DNA from 3 places in the Kitasatospora sp. NPDC059648 genome. Region 1 is predicted to be linked to each of the others. Evidence: riboswitches for the same ligand, from Rfam matches in the RefSeq annotation. Region 1 holds a riboswitch; each other region holds the start of a gene.
What was found. Region 1 has a riboswitch for S-adenosylmethionine ahead of thrC (threonine synthase). Riboswitches for the same ligand answer to the same signal wherever they lie in the genome.

Region 1 (2,257 bases):
GCAGGCCGAGTTCGACGCCGTAGCCGGTGGGGAAGGGCAGCCGTTCGAGCAGTGAGCGGCGGGCCGCGTACTCGCCGCCGAGCGGCTGGACGAAACCGGCGAGTTCCGGCCAGTGGAGGTTGAGCAGGGGGCGGGCGACGAGTTCGGTGACCCGGCCGCCTCCCGCCGGGACGATCGCGCCGGACTCGGTCTCCAGGGGGCGGTCGTACATGGCCTTGACCAGTTGGATCTCCTCGTCGGTCAGCAGCGGGCCGATGATGCCGGAGACGAAGGCCGGGTCGAACTCGCGCAGGTCGGCGTCGACGAAGCAGACGATGTCGCCGCGGGTGACCAGCAGGGAGCGCCAGAGCACCTCGCCCTTGCCGGGGACGGCGGGCAGCCGGGGGAGGATCGCGTCGCGGTGCTCCACCCGGGCGCCGGCCGCGGCGGCGACGGCGGCGGTGTCGTCGGTGGAGCCGGAGTCGACCACGACGAGTTCGTCGACGAGGGGGATCCGCTCGATCAGCTCGCGGCGGATGGTGCGGACGATGTCGCCGACGGTGGCCTCCTCGTCGAGCGCGGGGAGGACGACGCTGACGGTGCGGCCGGTGCGCCGCTTGGCGTCCAGCAGGGTGTGCACCGGCCGGTCGGCCGCGCTCCACGAGCGGCGGCGGAGCCAGGACGCCGCCTGCGGGAGGAGTGCGGGGGTCGGTTCGGCGGGCACGGTGACTCTCCTCGGCGGGCTGGGTGGAACGGGCCATCTCGCTTGGCGGACGGTCCCTTTCGGGGCGGACGCCTTCGGATACAGTCTTCGTACAGCGGATGGACCTTTGCACGCCGGGGTCGCCGCTGAACCATAACTTCACATGCTCATCCAGAGGGACTGAGGGAACGGCCCGTTGACGTCCCGGCAACCTTCTCGCTCGGCTGTCGTCGACAGGCCCCGGCGGGACAGGTGCCAATTCCGGCCCGTGGTGCGACCGCGCCACGGGGAAGATGAGGAGAGAGGCCTCCGCCATCATGGCTATCGACACCGCCGCACCCTTTTCCGTCGACCTCGGCCCCGCCGCCGCGCTGTCCTGTCGGGAGTGCGGCACCCGCTTTCCGCTCGGCCCCAGCTTCGCCTGCCTGGAGTGCTTCGGGCCGCTGGAGATCGCCTACGAGTTCGGCGGTGAGGGCGCCGAGGAGCTGCGCAAGCGGATCGAGTCCGGCCCCGCGTCCATCTGGCGCTACGCGCCGCTGCTGCCGGTTCCGGCCGACGTGGCCTCGAAGCCCAACCTGAACCCCGGCTGGACCCCGCTGGTGAAGGCGGACAACCTGGGGCGGGAGCTCGGGTTCACCGCGCAGCTGCACGTGAAGGACGACTCCGGCAATCCGACCCACTCGTTCAAGGACCGGGTGGTGGCCTGCGCGATCGAGGCGGCCCGGGCGTTCGGGTACACCACGCTGTCCTGCTCCTCGACCGGCAACCTGGCCGGCGCGGTGGGCGCGGCCGCGGCCCGGGCCGGGTTCCGCTCGTGCGTCTTCATCCCGCACGACCTGGAGCAGGGCAAGGTCGTGATGGCCGGGGTGTACGGCGGTGAGCTGGTCGGCATCGACGGCAGCTACGACGACGTGAACCGCTTCTGCTCGGAGCTGATCGGGGACCCGGCCGGCGAGGGCTGGGGCTTCGTCAACGTCAACCTGCGGCCGTACTACGGCGAGGGCTCCAAGACGCTGGCGTACGAGATCTGCGAGCAGCTGGGCTGGCGGCTGCCGGAGCAGATCGTCGTCCCGATCGCCTCGGGCTCGCAGCTGACGAAGATCGACAAGGGACTGCAGGAGCTGGTCGAGCTGGGCCTGGTGGAGGACCGGCCGTACCGGATCTTCGGCGCCCAGGCGGAGGGCTGCTCGCCGGTGTCGGCCGCGTTCAAGGCCGGCCGGGACGTGATCAGGCCGGTGAAGCCGGACACCATCGCCAAGTCGCTGGCGATCGGCAACCCGGCGGACGGCCCGTACGTGCTGGACATCGCCCGCCGGACGGGCGGGGCGGTCGAGGACGTCACGGACGCGGAGGTCGTGGCGGCGATCCGGCTGCTGGCCCGGACCGAGGGCATCTTCGCCGAGACCGCGGGCGGGGTGACGGTCGGCGTGCTGAAGAAGCTGGTCGAGACCGGGCAGCTGGACCCGGCCAAGGAAACCGTCGCGATCAACACCGGCGACGGCCTGAAGACGCTGGACGCCGTCTCCGAGGCCGGGATGACCACCGTGATCCGCCCGACGCTGGACTCCTTCCGCG
Region 2 (2,257 bases), on a different contig from region 1:
GGAATCGCTCGACGTGCTCGTCCGGCGTACCGGCCCCGAAGCTCACCCGGATCGCGTTCAGGCTGCGCTCCCCCGGGAGCGAGGGCTCCGGCGCCCCGCACTCGGACGGCGCCACGTCCTCGTCCCCGAGCAGCGTCCGCACCAGCGGGTGGGCGCAGAACAGCCCGTCGCGCACCCCGATGCCGTACTCGGCGGACAGCGCGGCCGAGAAGTGCGAGCTGTTCCAGCCCCGGACGACGAAGGACAGCACCCCCACCCGGGCGGAGCCCTCGCCGAACAGGTTCAGCACCTTGACCTCCGGGATCTCCGCCAGCCCCGCCGTCAGCCGATCGACCAGCTGCCGCTCCCGGGCCTCCAGCGCGTCGAAGCCGGCCTCGGTCAGCGCCCGGCAGGCCGAGGCGATCGCGTAGGCGCCGATGACGTTCGGCGAGCCGGCCTCGTGCCGGGCCGGGCCGGTGTGCCACTGCACCGCCACCGAGCCGTCCGGCTCCCGGGCGACCGTCCGGGTCGCCCCGCCGCCGGCCAGGTACGGCTCGGCCGCGTCCAGCCAGTCCGCCCGCCCGGCCAGCACCCCGGCGCCGAACGGGGCGTACAGCTTGTGGCCGGAGAAGGCGATCCAGTCCACGCCCAGCTCGCGCACCGAGACCCGGTGGTGCGGGGCCAGCTGGGCGGCGTCCAGCACCACCCGGGCGCCGTACCGGTGCGCGGTCTCGGTCAGCTCGGCCACCGGCCACAGCTCGCCGGTCACGTTTGAGGCGCCGGTGACGCACAGCAGCTTCGGCCCCTCGGGCGCCGCGGCGAGCGCCGCCTCCAGCGCAGCCACCGCCTCGGCCCGCGAGCGCGGCGCCCGCAGGTAGCCGACCTCCAGCCCGGCGTGCGCCCAGGGCAGCAGCGAGGCGTGGTGCTCGGTCTCGAAGGCGAACACCCGGGTGCCGGCCGGCACGGCCGAGGCCAGCAGGTTGAGCGAGTCGGTGGTGGCGCGGGTGAAGACCACCTGGTCGCCCTCGCGCAGGTCGAGGAACTCGGCGACGGTCCGGCGGCTCTGCTCGAACAGGTCGGTGGACAGCTGCGAGAGGTACCCGGCGCCCCGGTGCACGCTGCCGTAGTACGGCGCGTAGGCGGCGACGTCGTCCCAGACCCGCTGGAGCGCCGGCGCGCTGGCCGCGTAGTCGAGCGCCGCGTAACCGACCTTCTCTCCGCTGGCGAGCGGCACCTGGACGTCGTGGCCGAGGACGGCGAGCGGAGCGTGGAGATCGAGGGAGACGGACATGAGGGTGCACTCCTTCTAGGGGTGAGGGACCCCGGGAGTGCTCGTCGTCCGGTGTCCGCGCTTGTCGCACGGACGGTTTGCCCGGCGACCCGGTCCTCACCCAGGGCACCCCGCCACGGACGGAGGGTTGCCGGACAGCCAGCTGGGGCTTCGCGCTGTCACTCATGACCTGGCGAAGACTCTAGGTCGGGTCCGTCGGACGGTCAAACAGGTATCCACCATCCGGACGGTGTTCTCGCCCGCCCACCTCCGGAGCGCTCGGACCCGGCGCCGACGCATCGGCCCGGGCCCTCAACCACCGCCTCAGATCCGGCTGGTGGCCTCCGACCAGCGCCGCAGCAGGTCCTGCGCCGCGCCCGAGTCGATCGCCTCGGCCGCCCGGACCATGGCGGCCGCGAGCTGCTCCGTCAGCGGCGCGTCGCCGAGGTCCATCGCGACCAGCGCCGCCGCCGTGTTCAGCAGGACGGCGTCCCGCACCGGCCCGCGCTCCCCGGCCAGCAGCCGGCGCGCGACCTCGGCGTTGTACGCGGCGTCGGCCCCGCGCAGCGTCTCGATGCCGACCAGCTCGATGCCGACGTCCCGCGGATCGAAGGCGGTCTCGGTGACCAGCCCGTCGCGCACCACCCACACCCGCGAGGTGGTGGTGATGGTCAGCTCGTCCAGCCCGTCGTCGCCGCGGAACACCAGCGCCGTCGCCCCGCGCCGGGCCAGCACGCCCGCGATCAGCCCGGCGAGCCGGGTGTCGAAGCAGCCGATGGCATGCGAGGTGACCTTCGCCGGATTGGTCAGCGGGCCGAGGATGTTGAAGGCGGTCGGCACGCCGAGGTCGCGCCGCGCGGTGGCCGCGTGCCGCATGGAGGGGTGGAACTTCGCCGCGAAGCAGAAGGTGAGCCCGACCTCCTCGGCCACCTCGGCCACCCGCCGGGCCGACAGGTCGAGTGCCACCCCGAGTTTCTCCAGCACGTCCGAGGAGCCGCTGGAGGATGA
Region 3 (2,257 bases), on a different contig from region 1:
CGCAGTGGCCCGTCGCCGACTTCGACCCGGTCCGGCGGCTGCACGTGATCGCCGCGACCGCGCCGGGGGCGGCCCGGATCGGCGAGACCGTCCTCGACGCGCCGTTCGAGCGGGTCTGGGCGCTCGCCCAGGACCTGGAGCGCACGATGCCGCTCTGGATCCCCGACGTCCGCACGGTGCGACTCGTCCGCCCCGCACCTTCCGGTTCGCTGTCGGCGGCTTCGCTCCAGGCCCGGATCCACGGCCGCACCCGGCTCCGGGCGGCGTTCAGGATCGACCTCGCACCCGGCTGGTGCCTGATGCAGAGCCGCCTGGTGCTCGGCGGGATGGCGGCCCGCCCGGAGAGCGACCGCACCACCCGCTTCGCCTTCCTGGGCGGCCTGCGGTTCCCCGGCGCGCGCCTCCTCGCCCCGGCGCTGCGCCCGTTCACCGGGGATCCGCTGGCGCGGTTCGCCGCCCTGCTCGACGAGGAGTAGGGACACCGGGCTGCCGGTCAGGACCGGTGCAGGGCCTCGGTGAGCCGGGCCGCCGCCTCGACGACGGCCTGGGACAGCCGGGCGCCGGGGTGGCGGGTGAGCCGTTCGATCGGACCCGAGACGGACACCGCCGCGACCACCCGGTTGGACGGGCCGCGCACGGGTGCGGACACCGAGGCCACCCCGGGTTCGCGCTCGCCGATGGACTGGGCCCAGCCGCGGCGCCGTACACCGCTCAGCGCGGTGGCGGTGAAGCGGGCGCCCTGGAGGCCGCGGTGGAGGCGCTCGGGCTCCTCCCAGGCCAGCAGGACCTGGGCCGCGGACCCGACCTTCATCGGCAGGGCGAGGCCCACCGGGACGGTGTCGCGCAGCCCGAAGAGGCGCTCGGCCGCCGCCACGCAGATCCGCACGTCGCCCTGCCGGCGGTAGAGCTGGGCGGTCTCGCCGGTGAGGTCGCGCAGTTGGGTGAGGACCGAGCCGGCCGCTGCCAGCAGGTGGTCCTCACCGGCGGCCGCCGAGAGCTCGGCGAGTCTCGGACCGAGGACGAACCGGCCCTGCGTGTCCCTGCCGAGCAGGCGGTGGTGTTCCAGCGCGACGGCGATCCGGTGGGCGGTCGGCCGCGCCAGGCCGGTGGCGTCGACGAGTCCGGCCAGGGTGGCCGGACCGGCCTCCAGGGTGCCGAGGATCGAGGTGATCTTGTCGAGCACGCCGACGCCGCTCGTGTTCTCCACGTTCTCCATGGACGGGTACTCCAGTCTCGAATCCCGTGGGCCGCGGGTTGGTCCGGCACACGGGCGCTCCGGTGGGGCGGGGAGCGGGGTGGTCAGCGAGGACAGGCCTGCGGAAGCGGCCGATTACCTGCGCCGGACACGAGACGGGTACGCGAAAGGGCCTGGGCGGGAAGCGCCCGGGCGAAGGACAGCACAGAGAGCACCGTGTCTCCTCATCTTTCCCGCGCCACGTTGGCGACAGGCCGGAGTTGGCACTGATCCCGGACGGCACGGCGCGTACTTCGGACGCCGGATCGAACGGGGAGTTGCCGGGGCTTCGTAGGGCCGGTCCCTCCACCCCTCTGGATGATTCGCGACGAACCATACAAGACTTCCCGGGCGCCCCGCCAAACTTCTCCCCGGACCGCACACCCCGCGCCCACCCGACCTCGGCGAGGGGCCGGTCACGCCCGGGCGCGGCGGACGATCAGCATGTCCTGGGAGTGGCCGATGGCGTAGCCGCCGTCGGGCCGGGCGAAGTGCTGCCGGACGTAGGCGGTGAGGGCGCCCCTGGTCGGGCGGGCGTCGAGGGTGACGAGGTCCGCGACGTTGACCATGAACTCGGCGACGTCGACGGCTTCGGCGAGGTGGGACGTGCGGTAGTGGAGGGCGAGGGTCTCCAGGGCGTAGCCGTGGGACGGGTGCCGGACGCGCAGGCGGTCGAGGAGGGGACGCAGGTCGTAGTGGACGCCGGTGAAGTGGGCGGCCATCCGCATGCAGGGGCTGTCAGGGTTCTGCAGGACGACCAGGAGGACGCCGCCGGGGGCCGTCCAGTCCAGGGCGCGGGTGACGGTGGGGAACCAGTCCGGTTCCGGGACGTAGTAGAGCACGTGGGAGAGGTGGACCAGGTCGCCCGGCTCGGGCGGGGCGGCGCGGTCCAGCGGTTCGGGGAGGAGCAGGGCGTCCGGGCAGGCCGCGGTGAGCTTCTCACGCATGGCCGCGCTCGGCTCGACGGCGATCGTGCGGTCGAAGTACCGGGCCAGGTACGCGGTGGTGCGGCCGTCCCCGGCG

Region 2: it holds a riboswitch for S-adenosylmethionine, as region 1 does, so the genes downstream of both, ACFV1W_RS11780 (aminotransferase class V-fold PLP-dependent enzyme) here and thrC (threonine synthase) in region 1, are expected to answer to the same signal.
Region 3: it holds a riboswitch for S-adenosylmethionine, as region 1 does, so the genes downstream of both, ACFV1W_RS20905 (IclR family transcriptional regulator) here and thrC (threonine synthase) in region 1, are expected to answer to the same signal.

What each region holds. Positions count from the first base shown of each region.
Region 1 is NZ_JBHWDU010000001.1:71,678-73,934, forward strand. Features, by position in the region: gene ACFV1W_RS00360 (glucosyl-3-phosphoglycerate synthase) at 1-703, opposite strand, end outside; SAM riboswitch class I at 847-982, shown strand; gene thrC (threonine synthase) at 1,000-2,257, shown strand, end outside.
Region 2 is NZ_JBHWDU010000014.1:62,940-65,196, reverse strand. Features, by position in the region: gene ACFV1W_RS11780 (aminotransferase class V-fold PLP-dependent enzyme) at 1-1,270, opposite strand, end outside; SAM riboswitch class IV at 1,323-1,440, opposite strand; gene trpD (anthranilate phosphoribosyltransferase) at 1,574-2,257, opposite strand, start outside.
Region 3 is NZ_JBHWDU010000033.1:64,802-67,058, forward strand. Features, by position in the region: gene ACFV1W_RS20900 (hypothetical protein) at 1-476, shown strand, start outside; gene ACFV1W_RS20905 (IclR family transcriptional regulator) at 494-1,207, opposite strand; SAM riboswitch class I at 1,417-1,559, opposite strand; gene ACFV1W_RS20910 (class I SAM-dependent methyltransferase) at 1,651-2,257, opposite strand, start outside.